3 regions of the Lentzea sp. JNUCC 0626 genome follow, and region 2 is predicted to be linked to each of the others. Evidence: riboswitches for the same ligand, from Rfam matches in the RefSeq annotation. Region 2 holds a riboswitch; each other region holds the start of a gene.
The links. Region 2 has a riboswitch for S-adenosylmethionine ahead of thrC (threonine synthase). Riboswitches for the same ligand answer to the same signal wherever they lie in the genome.

Region 1 (6,745 bases), 1.0 Mb from region 2:
GGTTGACCTTGGCCGGGACGCGAACTGTGACCGGGGGAGGAACGACTGCGAGCACGATGTCAGCCTACGGGCGTTCTGGCCCGCTGGACTCCTCCCCCGGTACCTGCCGATCTCAAACCGGGATGACCGAACCGTCGAAGGTCTGCTTGATGTAGTCCTTGACCTGCTGCGACCCGAGCAGCTCGGCGAGATCCTTGATCCGCTTGTCGTCCTTGAGCTCGGTGCGGGTGACCAGGCCGTTCGCGTTCGGGTTGCCCTCGGCCTTCTCCAGCGCGAGCGAGTCGGTGGCGGGCTTGAGGCCGGCGTCGATGGCGTAGTTGCCGTTGATGACGGACGCGTCGGTGTCGTCCAGCGAACGCGGCAGCTGAGCGGCCTCCAGGGGCACGAACTGGAGGTTCTTGGGGTTCTCGGCGATGTCGCGCACCGTCGGCTGGTCGGCCTGCTTGAGCTTGATCAGGCCGTTGGCCTCCAGCAGCTTGAGGCCGCGCGCCTCGTTGGTGGCGTCGTTGGCGACGGCGACCTTGGCCCCGTTCTGGAGTTCGTCGAGCTTCTTGACCTTCTTGGAGTACAGGCCCAGCGGCTCGACGTGGACGGGCTGGACCCACTCCACCTTGGCGCCGCTCTCCTTGGTGAACGTCGCCAGGTACGGGACGGTCTGGAAGTAGTTGGCGTCGAGCGAGCCGTCGACCAGCGCCGTGTTCGGCTGCACGTAGTCGGTGAACTCGACGACCTCGATCTTCAGACCCTTCTGCGCGGCGAGGTTGTCGGCCACGTACTTGAGGATCTGGGCGTGCGGGACCGGGGAGACGCCGACCTTGAGGGTGTCGGCGGCGCTGGAGGTGCCGGACGAGCAGGCGGACAAAGCGCTGATACCGGTCAAAACGGCGGCAATCAGGGCAGCACGAATACGCATGACGTTCCTTTTGAGAATTTGCTGACGGTCAGACTGAGGCGTGCCGGCGCCGGTCGGACGCACGGGCGGCACGGGTGAAACCGAACTGGATCACGGTGGTCAGCACGGCGAGCCACGCCACGGTGCTCCACAGGATCCGGTCGTTGAAGCGCTGGTAGCCCTCGCGGATCGCCAGGTCGCCGAGGCCGCCGCCACCGATCACGCCGGCCATCGCCGAGTACCCGACGAGGGCGATCACGGTGACGCCGATGGCGTTGATCAGGGCGGGCATCGACTCGCGGATGAGCACGCTCTTCACGATCTTGAGGGTGCTCGCTCCGGTCGTGATCGCGGCTTCCACCACGGTCACGTGCACCTCGGACAGGATGTTCTGCACGAGCCTGCCGACGAATGGGATCGCTCCCACGGCCAGCGGCACGATGACCGCCGTGCTGCCGATCGAACCACCCACGATGAGGCGGGTGACCGACGTGAGCGCCACGAGCAGCACGATGAACGGCATCGAGCGGCCCAGGTCGGTGACGAAGCTGAGAACCCTGTGCACCGCGGCGTTCGGCTTCAGCCCACCCTTGGCGGTGAGCTGAAGCCAAACACCTACGGGAACGCCGAGCAGTGTTGCGATGACCGTGGAGACGCCGACCATGTACAGCGTTTCTCCGGTGGCCTCGACGAGATACGCGATCACGTCGGACCAGGGTGTTGCAGACCTCACGCAGCTACTCCCTGTGGCCCCTTCAGGGACCTCTGCACAGCGCCGCCTGCCTCGCCGATCCACTCCAGCGCCGAGTCGGAGCGCTCACCGTTCAGCCCGAGCCGGAACCGCGCGACGGGCGTCTCGCCGAGGCGCGTCAGGCCACCGCCGACGATGTTGAGCTCGACCCCGAACCGGTGCGCGGCCTCGGGCAGCAACGCGCCGACCGCGGCGAACCCGACGAGCACGACGTCCGCGACGCGGTCGTAGGCGCTCTCGTTGATCGGGTTGAGGTCGACGGCGGGCAGCAGGGCGCTGCTCGTGCGGCTGATCGGGTTGTTGACCAGGTCGAGCACCTTGCCGTGTTCGACGACCTTGCCCTGCTCCAGCACGGCGACGTCGTCGCAGATCTTCCGAACCACGCCCATGTCGTGCGTGACGACGAGCACGGTCACACCGAGCTCAGCGCGCGCACGGTCGAGCACGGTCAGCACGGAGCCGGTCGTCTCGGGGTCGAGGGCGGACGTGGGCTCGTCGGCGAGCAGGACGGACGGGTTGGCGGCGAGGGCGCGCGCCACGGCGATGCGCTGACGCTGCCCGCCGGACAGCTGGTCGGGGTAGGCGGCGGCCTTGTCGGTGAGCCCGACGAGGTCCAGCAGCTCGCCGACGCGGGTGCGGCGCTGCGGTCCGGGGACGCCCGCGGACTCGAGGGGCAGGGCGATGTTGCCGGCCGCCGTGCGCTGACGAAGGAGCGAATCCCCTTGCGGCACAACGCCGATCTGCCTGCGCGCGGCGCGGAGAGCACTTCCGTCGAGGCTGGTGATGTCGGTGCCGTCGACGCGGATCGCCCCGGAGTCGGGACGCTCGAGCAGCGCGACGCAGCGAGCGAGCGTCGACTTGCCGGCGCCGCTCGGGCCGACGACACCGAGCACGGTGCCGGCCTCGACGTCGAGGGTCACGCCGTTGAGGGCGGAGACGCCCTGGAAGGTCTTGGTGAGGTTTTCGACAGTGATCACTTCTGCTCCACGGCTGCGCGCGACGGCACACCGTCCTGTGTGGACGTGCGCGGTCGAGGTGTGCTGCTCAGGGGGTGCGCCACTCGTTCACTGAGTGCGCGTCAAAGGACTTTGAGAAGGCGCCTTAGACGAGGTGGCGACGACATGCAGAAGCGGTGCGACGGCACTGGTCGACAACTCGACGGCGCGTCAGCATTCGCACGGTACCCATGGTGCTCCTCCATCGGTCCTGGCGTTAGCACCTGCCCGCATCCAGCGGGTGGTTGCTGCGACGTCGTAGAGCCAGGTCTCTCAGTCGCTCCGGATGGCAAGTAGCAGTCAACCGGACGGACGTTCGGTTGCGCAAGCCAAAACCGGATTCGTTCGACAGATCACACTGTTGGCCGAAGGATCCCCGGCCTAGACCTCAGCGATCCGGATGAAGTCGATCACGCTCAACTGCTCGCCCCGCAGCTGAGGGTCGACCCCGGCCTTCGCGAAGACCTCGTCGACGTTCGGCGACCAGGATTTCAGCGCCGCACGCAGCGTCTTGCGCCGCTGGGCGAACGCGGCGTCGACGAGCGTGAAGAGCTTCTTCCGGTCCACTGTGGAGAGTGGATTCTCGTGGCGCTGGAAGTAAACCAGGCCGGAGTCGACGTTCGGGGCGGGCCAGAAGACGTTCTTGCCGATGCTGCCGGCCTTCTTGGCGTCGGCGTACCAGGCGAGCTTCACGCTGGGGACGCCGTAGATCTTGCTGCCGGGCTTCGCGGCCATGCGGTCGGCGACTTCCGCCTGGACCATGACCAGACCCTTTTGGAGGGACGGGAGTTCGGCCAGGAGGTGCAGCACCACGGGGACCGCGACGTTGTACGGGAGGTTGGCGACGATCGCGGTGGGTGGCGCGGGCAGGTCTTCTTGGGTGACTTTCAGGGCGTCCTTCAGGACGACGTTCAGCTTGTCCGCGTTGTCCGGGTCCAGTTCCTGGACTGTTTGCGGGAGTCGCTCGGCCAGGGGTGGGTCGATTTCGACCGCTATGACCTTGGCCGCGTTGGGGAGGAGGGCGAGGGTCAGGGAGCCCAGGCCTGGGCCTACCTCCAGGACCACGTCGTCTTTGGTGAGGTCTGCCGCCGCGACGATCTTGCGGACCGTGTTGGGGTCGTGCACGAAGTTCTGGCCCAGTTTTTTGGTTGGGCGGATGTTCAGTTCCGCGGCTAGGCGGCGGACTTCGGCAGGTCCCAGCAGGCTCACTTGGGCATTCTCGCAGGTTGGGGTGCAGGGCCTATGACGGGCGTGGTTGGGTCATCGCCGCTGGCGCGTCGATAGGGATTGGGGCTTGACTTCGGAGCCCTTGCGAGGCGCTGGTCGGACCGGAAAGGCCGGGCTGAAAAGCGCCCGGCCGAGCCACTAGTGGTAGCACCTCGCACCCAAAGTCAAGCCCCAATCCCACGCGTACGTGGTTGGGTTTGTGCTGGCACGTCACCGATACCGCTTATCCAGCGCAGAGAAGAGGGACGGCTCGCCTTCGGCTTTGCGTAGCTCGGGCGCGCGTTGTCTTGAGCCAAGAGCTAAGGACGCCTCGCCTTCGGCATTGCCGTTGTGCCTTGGGTGGGCTCGGCTGCGCCATCGCGGTGCTTGCGCTCTGTCGGCCTCGCCATCCGCCACGTCTGCCACCCGCCACCCCTGCTGCGGCCTCCACCCGTCTCTGCCCCCTCCCGGAGCGGTCCCTCCCCTCCCGGGCACGACGAAGGCCGCCCAGGCGTACCTGGGCGGCCTTTGTCAGGGGACCGAGAGGGGTGGTGCGGGTTTACGGCAGGCCGAGCTTCGCGCGGCAGCCCGGCCACGCGCCGTACGTGCCGCCCGCGCGGTCGCGCAGCTTCGTCGCGATGGCGATCTGCTGTTCGCGCGTTGCCTGGTGCGGGAGCTGGGCGTAGGCGGTGCCGCCGTGGGCCGCCCAGGTGCTGGCCGAGAACTGGAGGCCGCCGTAGTAGCCGTTGCCCGTGTTGATGGCCCAGTTGCCGCCCGCCTCGCACTTGGCGAGCTTGTCCCAGACGTCGCTGTCGGGGAGGGGCTTGGTGCCCACGGTGATCTTCTTGGGCTTCGGTTCCTTGGTGACCTTGGAGCTCAGCTTTTCCTTGCTGACCTCCTTGCCGTTCTTGATGGTCACCTTGTACTGCGAGATCTGCTCGCCGGGGGTGCCGGGGTCGGTGACCGTCTGCTCGCCCGCGTTCATGTTCGGGTCGTTGGTCTTCTCGACCGGCGGGGCGACCGGCTCGGTCACGTTGATGACCGTGACGCCCGTGCGGGAGATGTAGACCTCGGCGCCGCTGGCCAGCTTCACGTCCATGCCGGACGTGATCGAGTCCTCGGCGCCCAGGGTGATGTTCTCGCCCTTGAGGAGTTCCTCGACGGAGAGCGCGGTGGTCTGGATCTCGCGGACCGGGTTTGCGCCGTCGAAGAGCTTGATGTTCTTGCGGGTCTTGACTTCGAGGTTCATGCCCTCGAGGGGGATGTCGTGGGTGCCCTGGGCGGACATCCACGCGCCTTCGAGGTTCACGCCGAGCTGCTTGGCGGCTTCCTCGACGGTGACGGAGCGGACCCAGTCCTCGCGGGCCTGGCCGTCGACGCTCATCTTCAGGAGGCGGCCGCGGTCGAGGCTGATCTTGCCGCCGTCGGAGATCGGGGCGTTCAGCGACGGGGACAGGGCGTCGTGCTCACCGACGACGATGCCTTCCTCCGCCAGGACGTCGCCGACCGTGCCCTCGTAGGAGTGGACGGTCTGCATCGCGCCGTCGATCTCGACGGTCAGCGACTTGTCCATCGCCATGGCGGTCACGCCGCCGCCGGAGATCGAGACGAGGATCGCGGCGACCGTGCCCTTGAGGAAGCGGCGCTTCCAGTTGGTGACGGTCTTGACGAGGAGCTGCGGGTCCTGCTTCTCCTCTTCCTCCGACGGGAGGACGAGGGGCGGCATGATCGTCGTCTCGGCGTTGATGAGACGGATCAGCTCGTCGACGTCGACGTTCGCGGTGGCGAGCAGGTCGTCCGCGTCCGGACCGAGCACCTCGAGCACGTCCGCGGGCGTGATGGTCAACGCGCCGGGCGGGAAGCTCGGGTGTGGGTCAGCGACGCTCACCGACGTCTGGCCGACGGGCGTGAACCAGTCGGTGTCGTCGTTGAAGTCGTAAGGCGCGGCAGTTCTGTCGCTACCGGACATCAGGGTCGATACCTCCATTGCGGAAGCTTTGAGGCCACCGCACAGTTGGCGTTGACAAGATCATTCGAGTTGGAGCTCGAAGGTTCCCGGCAACTCCTCCTACGTGGTCTCGCTTCTTCGCGCTTCTGGCTTCGGTCCCGCCCCGACTGCGGGCGTGCTCCGAACCGACAACATCGGCTCTGGTGGCACGGTCACGGGACAGTAACGGGGCAACCGACGTTGCGCAAACACCCCCACCAATGTTGTGACGTCAGTCACCCTGTGGGGGTAGGAACCGCCTACTCCGTTCGCTGTAAGTCGCATTTCAGTGCCCGAGTCCGAACACTCGTTGAGCAGTACGGGTGACGGCGGTGCAGAGTTCAGACAGATCTTCGCCACGGAGCGTAGCGAGGTCCCGAATTGTGTAATTCACACAATAGGGTTCGTTTGGGCGGCCGCGGAACGGATGGGGCGTCAGGAACGGCGCATCCGTCTCGACGAGAAGCTGATCTTGCGGTACGAGCGCCGCCGCTTCCCGCAGCGCACGGGCGTTCTTGAACGTCACCGGGCCCGCGAACGACAGCACGTACCCCGCGTCGACGCACCGCCGGGCGAAGTCCGCGTCGCCGGAGAAGCAGTGGAACACCACAGTGGACGGTGCTCCCTCGGCGTCGAGGATCTTGAGGATGTCCTCGTGCGCGTCCCGGTCGTGGATCATCAACGGCTTCCCGACGCGCTTGGAAAGGTCGATGTGCCAACGGAAAGCCTCGTGCTGGGCGGCCGGCGGCGAGTAGTCCCAGTAGTAGTCGAGACCCGTCTCGCCGATCGCCACGACGCGATCCAGCACCGCGAGGCGCTCCAGCTCGGCCTTCTCGACCTCACCGAAGGTGGAGGTCCGCGTCGGGTGCACGGCGACCGCCGCGTAGACCCTCGGGTCCCAAGTGGACGCTTCG
Region 2 (6,745 bases):
GGGTCAGCGATGCCTGCTGTCCGTGTCACCGGCCAGACCATCGTCGAGACTGCCTGGCGCCGCTCCACGTTCCGCCGGCTGCGCCTGGTCCAGACCTGACCGCCGTCTCTTCTCCCGGCGCCCCCACGTTCCCGCTCACCGACCGGAGTCAGCCATGCCCTCCGTCCGCATCACCAGCCACACCAACGTCGAGACCGCCTGGCACCACCCCACGTCCCGGCGCCTGCACCTGCTCACCTGCGCTCTCCCGCACCGCCCGGCGCCGAGGTCTCCCCGGCTGCCCGGGCCTCGGCAAGGCGGCACCAGCCGCGATCCGAGGCCACCGAACGAAAGCCCTCGTCCGCGTGCTCTTTCGCCGCCCGGCCTCACGGCCGCCTTCGCCCAGGCAACCGCGTGACCCGCGACGCCCCACCGCGACCGAGAGCCTCTGATGGCCGGCACCTTCCCGACAACACACGACTTCCGCCTCGTCCCCGCCGCGGCCGCGGTCTGGGCGACTGCCCTGGCCGGCCTCTTCCTGAGCTGGCAGACAGCCGTGCTGACCGGCGTGACGGCCGGTGTGCTCGGCCTGCTCGCCTGGCGCAGGGCCTGGTGGACCAGGACCTGCGCGATAGCTCTCCTGATCTCCGGCCCGGTCGCCGCGATCTGGGTGGGCGCGGCAGTACACCGGGCCGAGACCCACCCGCTCCGCCAGGCCGCTGACGAAGGCCGCACCACCACCCTCACCGCGGAACTCACCACCAGACCGAAAGGAATCCGTGCCGAGGGCTTCGGCGGCACCCAGGCCGGAGTCGGGAACGTGGTGATCAGGGCAACGGCGGACGGTGCCCAGCTGGTGGTGTTCGCCCCGGCGGACAAGTGGCGGGATCTGGTGCCAGGCCAGAAGGTCACGGTCAGGGGAACGCTCGCCCCACCCCGTGGCGGCGACCTGGCGTCAGCCTTGCTGCGGGTGCGCGGACCGCCGCAACACCCGCAGCCACCCCCGGCGTACCAGAGCTGGGCCGCGGAACTCCGCGACGGTCTGCGGCAGGCCAGCAAGGTGCTGGACGCCGAAGAGGCCGGACTGCTGCCGGCACTCGTGGTGGGCGACACCGAGCAGATGGTGCCGCGCATCGAGGACGAGTTCCGCACCGCTGGGCTCGCTCACCTGCTCGCGGTGAGCGGGGCGAACCTCGCCATCATCAGCGGCGCGGTCTACCTGCTCACGCGGCGCCTCGGGCCTCGGCCTGCGGCCGGAGCGGCGTTCGTGGCGCTGGTCGGGTTCGTGGTGCTGGCCGGGCCGGAGCCGAGCGTGTTGCGGGCGGCGGTCATGGGCGCGGTGGCGTTGCTGGCGTTGGTGCTCGGCCGGCAGCGGTCGGCGGTGCCGGGGCTGGCGGCGGCGGTGCTCGTCCTGGTGCTGCACGATCCGGCGCTGGGCGGCGAGCCGGGGTTCGCGTTGTCCGTGGTGGCGACGGCGGCGCTGGTGCTCGTCGCTCCCAGGTGGGCGCGGGCGCTCAAACGACGTGGCGTGCCGAACGGCCTGGCAGAGGCGATCGTCGTGCCCACCGCGGCGAGCCTCGCCACGGCGCCGCTCGTGGCCGGGTTGTCGGGGCAGGTGAGCCTGGTCTCCGTGGTGGCCAACCTGGTCGCCGGGCCGGTGGTGGCACCGGCGACGGTGCTCGGGGTGGCGGCGGCAGCCGTCGCGCCGATCAGCAGCACGGCGGCCGAGGTCGTGACGCACGTAGCCGGCCCCGCCGTGAGCTGGCTGGTGCTGGTCGGGCGGCAGGCGGCGTCGGTGCCCGGCGCGGCGGTCGGCTGGCCCGACGGCTGGGTCGGGGCGGTGACCCTGACCGCGGTCACCGCCGCAGTGGTGTTGTTGCTGCTGCTGAAGAAGACGCGGACGTTGGTCGTCGCGGTGCTCATCGGCGGATTCGTGGTGCTGGTGCCGATGAGGGTGGTGGCGCCGGTCTGGCCGCCAGACGGCTGGAAGGTCGTCAGCTGCGACGTGGGCCAGGGCGACGCACTGGTGCTGGCCACCGACACACCGGACACAGCGGTGCTGGTCGACACCGGCCCCGATCCCGGCGCGGTCGACCGATGCCTGAAGACGTTGGGAATCAAGAAGATTCCGCTGGTGGTGCTGACGCACCTGCACGCGGACCACGTAGGCGGCCTGGAAGCCGTGCTCACCGGACGTGCGGTGGGCGCGGTAGCGGTAGGGCCGCTCAAGGAGCCCGAGTGGGCGTGGCGAGAGGTCGCCACCCTTGCCCGCGCCCAGCGCGTGCGGGTGATCGAGCCGCAGGCAGAGGAACGGTTTTCCTTGCCAGGCCTGGAAATGGAGGTGATGGGTCCTCGGAGGCCACCGGTGGCCGAGGACGGCAACACGACGGTGAACGACTACTCGCTCGTGCTCAAGGCGCACACGCGAGCGGGCCGGGTGCTGCTCACCGGTGACGTCGAACTGGCCGGCCAGGCGGCGTTGCTGGGGGAGCGGGACCTCAACGCCGAGGTGCTCAAGGTGCCGCACCACGGCTCCCGGTACTCGCTGCCGGCGTTCCTGAAGGCCGTGCGGCCTCGGGTAGCGCTGGTGAGCGTAGGCGCGGACAACAGATACGGGCACCCGAGCCCACACGTGGTCGACGTGCTGCGGACCGGAGGCGCGCTGGTGTTGCGCACGGACAAGGACGGCGACCTGGCCGTGCTGCCAGGAAACCGAATCGTACGAAGGAGAAGAGATGGTCTGGGTCAGGTTGTTCAACGCGCGCTACCCGATCCCCGGCGGCACGCCGGGCCTCGCGTGGGCGCTGTGGCAAACGAACTACAAGGCCACCCCGTGGCCGCACGATGAACTGAAACCCGATTTCGGCTACTACATCTGCGAATCGCTCGACGACGGCACCCGCGCCATCACGCACAAAGCGTTGATGACGCACGTGCTCCCACCGACAAAGGCCGAGACACCGGAGGCGGCCTACGACCTCGCCGCAGAGCACGTCTTCGACGACACCCTGCGCATCGCCCCGGACGTGTGGCACGACTACCACTACAACGCCCTGAAGGCAGAAGCCCCGTGGCCGCAACGGATCGTGGCGTGGCGCGCCTCGGTGACACCGGTGGGGCCGCACGTGGTCGAAGGCCTGGAACGGTTCCCGCGCACGGGGTGGCTCAAGACCGACGCCATCGCCTTGTGAGCCAGGAAAACCTGGCGGATCTCCGCTGAGCCTGGGTGGGTGCCGTCATGGCGACAGCACCCACCGGGCAGCTGCCTAGCGCAGAGCGTTGATGACGGCCTCGGCCGACGGCGGAACCGTCGCGCGCGGGCCGATCGTGTCGCCCAGCGCGTCGAGGGTCTTGAGGCCGTCGCCGGTGATGAGCAGCACGGTCTCGGCGTCGGGGTCGAGCTGGCCCGAGTCGATCAGCTTCTTCGCCGTCGCGACGGTCACGCCGCCGGCGGTCTCGGCGAAGATGCCCTCGGTGCGGGCGAGGAGCTTGATGCCCTCGACGACCTCTTCGTCGGTGACGTCCTCGATGGCGCCGTTGGTGCGGCGCACCGCGTCGAGCACGTACGGGCCGTCGGCCGGGGCGCCGATCGCCAGCGAGCGGGCGATGGTGTCCGGGCGGACCGGGCGGATGACGTCGTGGCCCGCCTTGTAGGCGGCGGAGATCGGGGAGCAGCCGGTGGCCTGTGCGCCGAACACCTTGTAGGGCGTGGCTTCCACGAGGTCGAGCTGGCCGAGTTCGCGGAACGCCTTGTCCACCTTGGTGAGCTGCGAGCCGGAGGCGATCGGCACGACGATCTGGTCGGGCAGGCGCCAGCCGAGCTGTTCGGCGACCTCGTAGCCGAGCGTCTTCGAGCCTTCCGCGTAGTACGGGCGGACGTTGACGTTCACGAACGCCCAGTCCTCGTTCTCCGCGGCGAGTTCCTGGGCGAGGCGGTTCACGTCGTCGTAGTTGCCGTCGACGGCGATCAGGTCGCCTTCGTACACCGCGCTCATGAGGATCTTGGCGCGTTCGAGGTTGGAGGGCACGAGGACGACGGACTTCCAGCCGGCCCTGGCGGCGGCCGCGGCGACGGCGTTCGCGAGGTTGCCGGTGGAGGGGCAGGCCAGCACCTTGAAGCCGAGTTCGCGGGCTGCGGCGAGGGCGACGCCGACGACGCGGTCCTTGAACGAGTGGGTGGGGTTGCCGGTGTCGTCCTTCACCCAGACCTTGCGGACTCCCAGGGCCTTGGCGAGGTTGTGCGCCTCGACCAGGCGGGTGCCGCCGGGGTCGGTGTTCGGGTGCTGCTCCACAGTGGACGGAACGGGGAGGAGGCCGCGGTAGCGCCAGATGGACCTGGGGCCGGCCTCGATGTCCTCGCGCCGGATCTTCCCGAAGTCGTAGGCCACTTCCAGCGGCCCGAAACACTCGAGACAGGCGTACTCAGGAGCGAGAGGGGTTTCGTTTCCACACTCACGGCACAACAGCGCGCGGGCCGGGCCGAGGTCGAACTTGGTGCTCGTGGGCACAGTGACAGCAGTCATCGCGAGGTATCTCCTCATCTTTCCCGCGAAATCGAACGGGTCGGAATTGGCACCGTGATCGTCTGCGCTCAGTTGCGTCCACAGGTATGTGCACACAGCGCTGACGCCGGTTGCCGGGGCTTCTTCGGGCCGTTCCCTCTGCCCCTCTGGATGAGCGGTGTTCAGTTGTGGTCACCAAGCTACGGCACCAGTCCGTTGCTGAGCCACAGACGTCCACGATCCGGGACGTGGGAAGATGCGGAGCGTGAGCGCACCGGAGTCACTGCACCTCGTCATCGGCGAGGAGGAGTTGCTGGTCGAACGTGCTGTTCGGGCGACTCTCGAGGCTGCCCGCCAGGTCGACCCGAACGCCGATCTGACCCGCGTGCAGGTGACTGATCTCACGCCTCCCGAGCTCGCCGAACTGGTGAGTCCGTCGCTGTTCGCGGAGGGTCGCGTGATCGTCCTGCAGAACGGGCAGGACATCGGCAAGGAGGTCGCCGACACGGTGCTCTCCTACGTCAAGGCGCCCGCGGACGGGGTCACGCTCGTCGTCGTGCACACCGGTGGTGGCCGCAGCAAGGCGGCCAAGGACCTGCCGGGTCAGTTGAAGAAGGCCGGTGCGGCGGTCACGGAGTGCGGCAAGGTCACCAAGCCGGCCGAGCGCGAGGCGTTCGTGCGCAACGAGGTGCGGCAGGCGGGCGGCAAGATCGACTCGGAGGCCGTCTCCACGCTCATCGACGCCGTGGGCACGAACCTGCGCGAGCTGGCTGCGGCCGCGTCGCAGCTCGTGTCCGACACCGACGGCAAGGTGACGGTCGAGGAGATCCGCCGCTACCACCAGGGCAAGGCCGAGGTGACGGGGTTCGCGGTCGCGGAGAAGGCCGTCGTCGGTGACCGGGCGGGCGCGATGGAGGCGTTGCGCTGGGCGATGCAGCTCGGGGTGCCGCACGTGCTGGTCGCGGACGCGCTGGCGGACGCGGTGCGCACGGTCGCGCGCGTGTCCGCTGTAGGACGGGCCGACCCGTTCAGCCTGGCCGGTCCGCTCGGCATGCCGCCGTGGAAGATCAAGAAGGCGCAGGCGCAGGCCCGCGGCTGGGAGCAGGCGGGGCTCGCCGACGCGATGCAGGTGGTCGCGGGGCTCAACGCCGACGTGAAGGGTGTGGCGGCCGACGCCGACTACGCGCTGGAGCGTGCCGTGCTCCGGATCGTCGCCGCGCACAGCCGCCGCTGACCCCGAGGATCACTTCTCGCGCGGGATGCCGATCAGGTACTGGGCGCCGGTGAAGCCGCGTTCGACGCCGATCGTCCACGTGAACGTGCCGGTGTCGGTCAAGCCGTCGACCATCCGCCGCAGTTCCGCGCGCCCGTACATGCGCAGGAACGACACGACGCTGTCCCAGAACATCATGAACGGCAGCACGGGCACGACGTAGGTGAGCGCCAGCCGCAGCAGGTAGCGCGGCAACGGGTTGCGCTGGAACGGCGCCGTCAGCAACACGGTCAGCGTCAGGAAGAACGGAAAGACCAACACGTAGAGCCACGACCGTTTGGTGTCCACGACGACGATGGGCTGCCTGGCGTCGACGGCGTTCTGCAACATGCGGGTGGCCAACGGCGGCGGGAAGTGGTGGAAGGCGCCGTAGATCGTCCGCGTGCCTTCGACGCGGCAGTCCGTGGCGTCGACGGGCGTCGGCACGTGGTCGACCGAGCAGCACGGGTCGGGCAGGCGACGCCGGTTCGTGGCGGCAACGCGGTCGAAGGCAGGCACGTTCGGCACCAGGTCCGTCAGCGTCACCTGGGTGTGGACGCCCTGAGCGTGCAGTCGTCGCTGGATCAGGGGCACCGGGCCGCCGGAACCGGCGCAGAGGTCGACGATCCGGTGGTCCGCGCCCGACCGCAGAGCCAGCGCCAACGGCCGTGCGTACTCGCGGGCGGCGTCCGTCAGCCGGTAGATGGTGGTGATCGACTCCGTGTGCAACGTGCGCAGCACCGGCGGCGTGCCGTCGAGGTCGTGCAGTTCGACGAAGTCGAGGCGCGGAAGCGATTCCATGGACTACGCCTACACCAGAAACGCGGAAGGGCCCCGCCTCCGCGAGGAGATGGGGCCCTTCCAGAAGCTCGATGCGAGCTCGGCGAGCGAGATCAGCCCTGGAGGGCGTTCGCGCGCTGGGCCATCGCCGACTTCTTGTTGGCGGCCTGGTTGGCGTGGATGACGCCCTTGGTGGCGGCCTTGTCGAGCTTGCGGGACGCGTCCTGCAGCA
Region 3 (6,745 bases), 3.8 Mb from region 2:
GGCGATGACGGCCCGAGCGCCCTCGGCCAGCACGCCGGGGCGGTCGGTGCCGAGGCCGGACAGGACGACCGTGCCGGGGTCGAGGGTCAGCGGTCCGCTCGCGTCGCCCGCGACCTTCCGGAGGTTCGGGTGGTCGAGGGCGATGCGGGCGACGTCGCGGGCGATCGCGGTGACGGTGTGGCCGCGGTCGAGGGCCTGGCGGGTGAGGGCGGAACCGGTGCGGCCCGAGGCCGCGAGAATGGTCAGGTGCATGCCCAAAACGCTATTGAGCACACCGATTAACATCAAGTGCAATGTCGTCAACCGGTGATTTACCCAGACGCAATCAGCCTTCTTCGCGCAGCTTCTCCAGCGCCGTGGCGAGGTCTTCCGGGTAGGCGGACGTGTACATGACCCACTCGCCGGTGCCGGGGTGGTGGAACCCGAGCTGGTGCGCGTGCAGCCACTGCCGCGTCACGCCCAGACGCTTGGCCAACGTCGGGTCGGCGCCGTACGTCAGGTCGCCCACGCACGGGTGGTGCAGCGCGGAGAAGTGCACGCGGATCTGGTGCGTGCGGCCGGTTTCCAGGTGCACCTCGACGAGAGAGGCGGCGCGGAACGCCTCCATCACCTCGTAGTGCGTGACGGACGGCTTGCCGGAGTTCATCACCGCGAACTTGTAGTCGTGCTTAGGGTGACGGTCGATCGGCGCGTCGATGGTGCCCTTGATCGGGTCCGGGTGGCCCTGCACGATCGCGTGGTAGACCTTCTCGACGGTCCGCTCTTTGAAGGCGTGCTTCAAAGCCGAGTAAGCGGATTCGGACTTCGCGACCACCATCACACCGGTCGTGCCGACGTCGAGCCGGTGCACGACGCCCTGGCGTTCGGCGGCACCGGACGTGGCGACGCGGTGGCCGGAGGCGGCGAGCCCGCCCACGACGGTCGGGCCGGTCCAGCCGGGCGACGGGTGCACGGCGACACCGACGGGCTTGTCGATGACGATGATGTCCTCGTCCTCGTGGATGATCACCATGCCCTCGACCGGGATCGCCTGGACGGTGATCGGCTGCGGCGGCGCGGGCAGCGTGATCTCCAGCATCGCCCCGGCGGTGAGCCGGTCGGACTTGCCCACGACCCGGCCGTCGACCCGCACGTCGTCGGCGTCGGCGATGGCCGCGACGGCGGTGCGGGACAGGCCGAGCAGCTTCGCGAGGCCGGCGTCGACGCGCATGCCGTCCAGACCGTCGGGAATCGGCAGCGTTCGGTATCCGCTCACGCGGGGGGCCTCGACTTTCACTTGCTCAGGGACGCCTCACGGCGCCGGGTCGTTACTTCGTTTCCTGGAGGTCGTCCTGCGGCTGCTCGACGACGGCGACCGGCTCGGGGTCGTCCTTGTGCACGGTGCCGTCGTAGTCGTGCCGCAGCAGCGCGAGCACGATGATCGTCGCACCGCCACCCACGATCGCCATGTCGGCGACGTTGAACACGGGCCACACACGGCCGTACGGATCGAACAGCGAGAGGAAGTCCACAACGTGGCCGCGCATCGGGCCGGGCTCGCGGAAGAGGCGGTCGGCGAGGTTGCCGACGGCACCGCCGAGCACCAGGCCGAGGCCGACGGCCCAGCCCTGGGAGCGGAGGTTGCGCGAGATCCAGTAGATGAACCCGGCGACACCCATCGCGATCAGCGCCAGCACCCACGTCATGCCCTCGCCCATGCCGAACGCGGCACCGGGGTTGCGCACGAACGTCAGGTACAGCACGCCGCCGAACAGCTGGATCGGGTCCGCGTCCTCCAGGAACGCCACGGACACGACCTTCGTGAGCACGTCCAGGGCCAGCACGACGGCCGCCAGGAGCGCGAGGACCTTCGTCTTCAGCTCCGGCAGCGAGCCCGTGAACGAGAAACCCTCGTCCTCGTCGTCCTTCGTCGGGGACTGCGCGGGCTCCTTCTCGGCGTCAGGTGCCCCGACCACCGGAGTCGCGACCGTCTCAGGCTCGCTGACCTGCTCTTCGGCAGGTTTGTCAGCGGCCTTCCCGGAGGGCTTCTCCGCGGCCTTGGACTCGTCACTCACCAGGTCATTGTCCACTACAGGGACTACGCGAGGAACGGCGGCAGGGTTCGGCCGTCGTCCTCGGGCACCCAGCGGCCGTCCTGCTGGGTGTAGGTCCACTTCGGACCTTCGGTGACGAGAGTGCGCAGCGCCGCCACGAGACGATCGACGTGCTCGGCCGTGGTGCCGAGGCCGATCGACGCCCGCACGGCGCGCTGCTCGTGCGATCCGACCTGCTTGACCAGGCGGCCCACGATGACGTGCGCGCAGAACGCGCCGTCGCGCACGCCGATGCCGTACTCGGCGGACAGCGCGGCGGCGAGGAAACCGGCGTCGAAGCCGGAGACCGTGAAGCTCACGACACCGACCTTGTCGACGTCGGTGAGGATCTTCAGCTCGCGGAAGCCGGGGATCGTGCGCAGGCCCTCGCGCAGGCGAACCAGCAGCTCCTGCTCGTGCGCGATCGTCTGCTCCCAGTGCCGCGACAGGATCTCGCAGGCGGCGGCCAGGGCGTGCACGCCGACGACGTTCGGGCTGCCGGCCTCGTGCCGCTCGGGCACCGCGGACCAGGCCACGCCGAGGCGGTCACCGTGGTCGGTGACCTTCGTCGTAGCACCGCCGCCGACCAGGTACGGCTGGGCCTGCTGGAGCCAGTCCGCGCGGCCGACCAGCACACCGGCGCCGAACGGCGCGTAGATCTTGTGCCCGGAGAACGCGATGTAGTCGACGCCCAGCTCGACCGCGTCGATCGGGCGGTGCGGGGCGAGCTGGGCGGCGTCGAGCGCGATGCGCGCGCCGTGGCGGCGGGCGACCTTCGCGAACTCGGCGACCGGCCACAGCTCTCCCGTGACGTTGGACGCCCCGGTGACGATCACGAGTCGTGGGCCGACCGGGGCGGCGGCCAACGCCCGGTCCAGTGCGACAACTGCGGCACCGGACGAAGACGGGGCGGGGATCCGCTGAACGTTCGGACCCCTCCACGGCAGCAGCGCCGCGTGGTGCTCGCTGTCGAACAGGACGACGGCGGTGTTCTTGGGAACGCTGCGCGCCAACAGGTTCAGCGAGTCCGTGGTGTTGCGGGTGAAGACGACGGTGTCGGACGAACGCGCGCCGACGAAGCGGCGGATGCGGTCGCGGGCCTGCTCGTAGACGCGGGTCGAGACCTGCGAGGCGAACCCGGCACCGCGGTGCACGCTGGCGTACCAGGGCAGCAGCTCGTCGACGGCGTCGCGCACTTCCTGAAGACAGGGCGCGGACGCCGCGTGGTCGAGGTTGGCGTAGGTGACGCGCTCTCCGGTGACCAGCGGAACGCGCAGGTCAGCGCCGACAACAGCCGGAACCGCCGTGGTGGTGCTGGGGGTGATCGCGAGCGTCATCGAGCTGCCTCCGAGGCCAGGGGCCTTCAGCTGGAGGCCCGCGCTTGACCGGCGCCCTACGCGCCGGACCAGGTCCTCACCAAGGGCACCCCACCGCGGTTGGAGGGTTGCCGGCCAGCAAGCTTGGGCTTGACGCTGGCTCTCATGACCTGCCAACGACGTTAGCGGAGGGTGACCGCCGCGTCGACACCCCGATCACATCGTGAGAAGCCTCGGAGACCGACTAATCGCCGGTCTCGCCCTTCCACCTGGCGTAGCGACCTGCCCGGTCGACGGCACGTATGCGCCGCTCAGCGGCGTCGCGGGTCTCCTCGGTGGTGACGATCAGCAACTGGTCCTCGGTCTGCAGCCGGGTCGTCGGTTGTGGCGTGAAACTCTTCCCCGAGCGCACCACGAGGCTGACCGTGGCGCCGCTCGGCAGCCGCAGCTCGGACATGTAGACGCCGTGCAGCTTCGAGCCGCGCTGGATGTGCACCTGGAGCAGTTCGGCGCCGAGTTCGTCGAGCGGCGACGAGTCGACCTGCACCTCCAGCGCCTCCCCCGCCTTGACCAGCCCGAGGCGTCGCGCGAGGAACGGCAGCGTCGTGCCCTGCACGATCGTCAGCACGATGACCAGCAGGAACACCACGTCGACGAGTTGCCGCGCGCCCTCGACCCCTTGGATCAACGGGATCAGCGCGAACACGATCGGCACCGCGCCGCGCAGCCCCGACCAGGAGAGGAACGCCTGTTCCCGCCACGGCACCTTGAACGGCAAGGAGGCGAGCGCGATCGACAGCGGCCGGGCCACGAACGTCAGCACCACACCCGCGATCAGCGCGGGGAACAGCACGTCGAGCAGCCGCGACGGCGAGGCGTAGAGGCCGAGGAGCACGAAGAGACCGATCTGGGCGAGCCAGCCGAGGCCTTCGGCGAACGAGAGGGTGTCGGCGCGGTGCGGCAGGCGGGCGTTGCCGAGGACCAGCGCGGCGACGTAGGTGGCGAGGAAGCCGGACGCGTGCACGAGATCGCCGGCCGTGTAGGCCATCACGCACACCGCCACCGTGGCGAGCGGGTACAGACCGGTCGACGGCAGCGCCGCGCGTCTCAGCCCCGCACCGCCGAGGAACCCCAGCGCCACGCCGATGAGCGCGCCCGCGCCCAGTTCGTAGATCACCAGCAACGGCGCGGTCCAGGAGATCTGGTCCGACGACGCCAGCAGCACCACGGCGATGTAGACGGGCGCGTCGTTGAGACCGGACTCGAGTTCGAGCGCACCGGTCAGCCGCGCCCCGACCCCCAACGAGCGCAGGACGCTGAACACGGCGGCCGCGTCGGTGGACGACAGCACCGCGCCCCACAGCAACGCCATCCGCCAGTCGAGGCCCAGCAGGTAGTGCAACGCCGTGCCCGTCACGGCGACGCTGACCACAACGGCCACTGTGGACAGTGCGACGCCCAGCCACAGCGACGACTTGACGGCGTTCCACCGGGTCGTGATGCCGCCCTCGGTCAGGATCAGCACGAGGGCCGCGATGCCGAGGGACTGGGTGAGGTCGGCGTCGTCGAACTTGATGCCGAAGACCGACTCGCCGAGCAGCACGCCGATGCCGAGGTAGAGCAGGAGTGAGGGCAGCCCGAGCCGCGTCGACACGCGCACCGCGATCACGGAGATCAGCAGTACGGCCGCACCGATGCCCAGGACCGCCGTTACGTCACCCACCTGGACCATTCTGGTTGATCACCCTCGATTCCGACGAATCAGACGAGTTAACAACTCCCGCCGATCGCCCCTACCGGGCCCATGCACGGCGGAGCATGTTGATCAGTGGCTCAATCCCTAACCCTGCACGGAGTTGAACCATGAGGATCCTGATCGCGCTGGCGGCCGCCTTGATGGTGACCGGAGTTACCTCAGCGCAAGCAGCGGCACCTGCGGCACTGGCGGCGCCGAACATCAACGTCGCGAACGTACAAGCTCACCTGAACCAGTTCCAGTCCATTGCCAACTCCAACGGCGGCAACCGCGCCCACGGACGACCGGGGTACCTGGCCTCGATCAACTGGGTGAAGAGCAAGCTCGACGCGGCCGGTTACACCACGCGCGTCCAGTCGTTCACCTCAAACGGCTCGACGGGCTACAACCTGATCGCCGACTACCCCGGCGGTGACCCGAACAACGTCGTGATGGTCGGCGGCCACCTCGACAGCGTCTCGGCGGGCCCCGGCATCAACGACAACGGCACCGGCTCGGCGTCGATCCTGGAGATCGCGCTTCAGGTGAAGGCCACCGGTTTCCAGCCGACCAAGCACCTGCGGTTCGGCTGGTGGGGCGCGGAGGAACTCGGCCTCGTCGGCTCGACGTACTACGTGAACTCCCTGTCGTCGACCGAGAAGTCGAGGATCAAGGCGTACCTGAACTTCGACATGACCGGCTCGCCCAACCCCGGTTACTTCGTCTACAGCTCCTCCGGCCAGCCCACCGGTTCGGCGGCGCTGACGCAGCGGCTGCAGGCGGGCTTCACCGCCCTGGGGGTGCAGACCGAGCTGACGAACGTCGGCGGCCGTTCCGACCACGCGGCGTTCGCCCGCGCGGGCATCCCGACCGGCGGCACGTTCACCGGTGCCGAGGGCATCAAGACCTCGGCGCAGGCCTCGAAGTGGGGCGGCACGGCGGGCCAGGCGTTCGACCGCTGCTACCACCGCTCCTGCGACACCACGTCGAACGTCAACGCGACGGCGCTCGACCGCAACGCGGACGTGATCGCGTCGGCCCTCTGGGCGACGGCGGCCTGATCACTTCCGCAGCTTGATCACTTCGCGGTGAGCACGCGCACGGCCTCGTCGAGCACGGATTCGGCGAGGCCGGGCATGCTCGTCCAGAGCTGCGCCTGGCCCAGGTAGAGGCTGAACGCGATCAACGCGCGCTTCCTCGCCTGGGCCTTGCCGAATCCGAGCTCCCGGAACAACTCGGCCAGGTAGGTCACCCGCTTCTCCGTGACGCGCTGGAGAACCGGCGCGATCACCTCGTGCTGGGCGGCCGCCTGCAACGCCATCTCGACCGACCCCTTGCGGCCGCGGTCGAGCACCGTGGCGAAGAGCGTGCGGAGCTTGTCCTCCGGCGTCCGTTCGGACTCCACGAGTTCGATGACCTTCTCGGTGTGCTCCCGCTCCCACCGCTCGACCGTCGCCTGGAGCAACGCGTCGCGGTTCGGGAAGTGGTGGTACACACTGCCTTTCGTGGCACCGGTACGCGCCGCCAGCGGTTCGATCGCGACCGCGCTGACACCGCCCTCGGCCAACGCTCTCAGCGCTATCTCAGTCCAGTCGTCACGATTCCGCCGCACCACGCTTCCA

Region 1: another riboswitch for S-adenosylmethionine. It lies ahead of JNUCC0626_RS29365 (methionine ABC transporter ATP-binding protein); the one in region 2 lies ahead of thrC (threonine synthase).
Region 3: another riboswitch for S-adenosylmethionine. It lies ahead of JNUCC0626_RS43215 (aminotransferase class V-fold PLP-dependent enzyme); the one in region 2 lies ahead of thrC (threonine synthase).

The regions. Positions count from the first base shown of each region.
Region 1 covers NZ_CP171635.1:6,469,696-6,476,440, forward strand. Annotated here, with positions in the region: gene JNUCC0626_RS29350 (4-(cytidine 5'-diphospho)-2-C-methyl-D-erythritol kinase) at 1-55, opposite strand, end outside; gene JNUCC0626_RS29355 (MetQ/NlpA family ABC transporter substrate-binding protein) at 113-913, opposite strand; gene JNUCC0626_RS29360 (methionine ABC transporter permease) at 942-1,598, opposite strand; gene JNUCC0626_RS29365 (methionine ABC transporter ATP-binding protein) at 1,622-2,620, opposite strand; SAM riboswitch class I at 2,838-2,931, opposite strand; gene rsmA (16S rRNA (adenine(1518)-N(6)/adenine(1519)-N(6))-dimethyltransferase RsmA) at 3,020-3,841, opposite strand; gene JNUCC0626_RS29375 (transglycosylase family protein) at 4,404-5,813, opposite strand; gene JNUCC0626_RS29380 (TatD family hydrolase) at 6,118-6,745, opposite strand, start outside.
Region 2 covers NZ_CP171635.1:5,423,528-5,430,272, reverse strand. Annotated here, with positions in the region: gene JNUCC0626_RS24350 (DNA internalization-related competence protein ComEC/Rec2) at 431-2,827, shown strand; gene JNUCC0626_RS24345 (hypothetical protein) at 2,715-3,170, shown strand; gene thrC (threonine synthase) at 3,246-4,502, opposite strand; SAM riboswitch class I at 4,514-4,659, opposite strand; gene holA (DNA polymerase III subunit delta) at 4,738-5,715, shown strand; gene JNUCC0626_RS24330 (hypothetical protein) at 5,725-6,534, opposite strand; gene rpsT (30S ribosomal protein S20) at 6,627-6,745, opposite strand, start outside.
Region 3 covers NZ_CP171635.1:9,200,802-9,207,546, reverse strand. Annotated here, with positions in the region: gene JNUCC0626_RS43230 (NAD(P)-dependent oxidoreductase) at 1-252, opposite strand, end outside; gene JNUCC0626_RS43225 (RluA family pseudouridine synthase) at 326-1,210, opposite strand; gene lspA (signal peptidase II) at 1,308-2,054, opposite strand; gene JNUCC0626_RS43215 (aminotransferase class V-fold PLP-dependent enzyme) at 2,078-3,409, opposite strand; SAM riboswitch class IV at 3,445-3,559, opposite strand; gene JNUCC0626_RS43210 (potassium/proton antiporter) at 3,633-5,111, opposite strand; gene JNUCC0626_RS43205 (M28 family metallopeptidase) at 5,252-6,184, shown strand; gene JNUCC0626_RS43200 (TetR/AcrR family transcriptional regulator) at 6,202-6,735, opposite strand.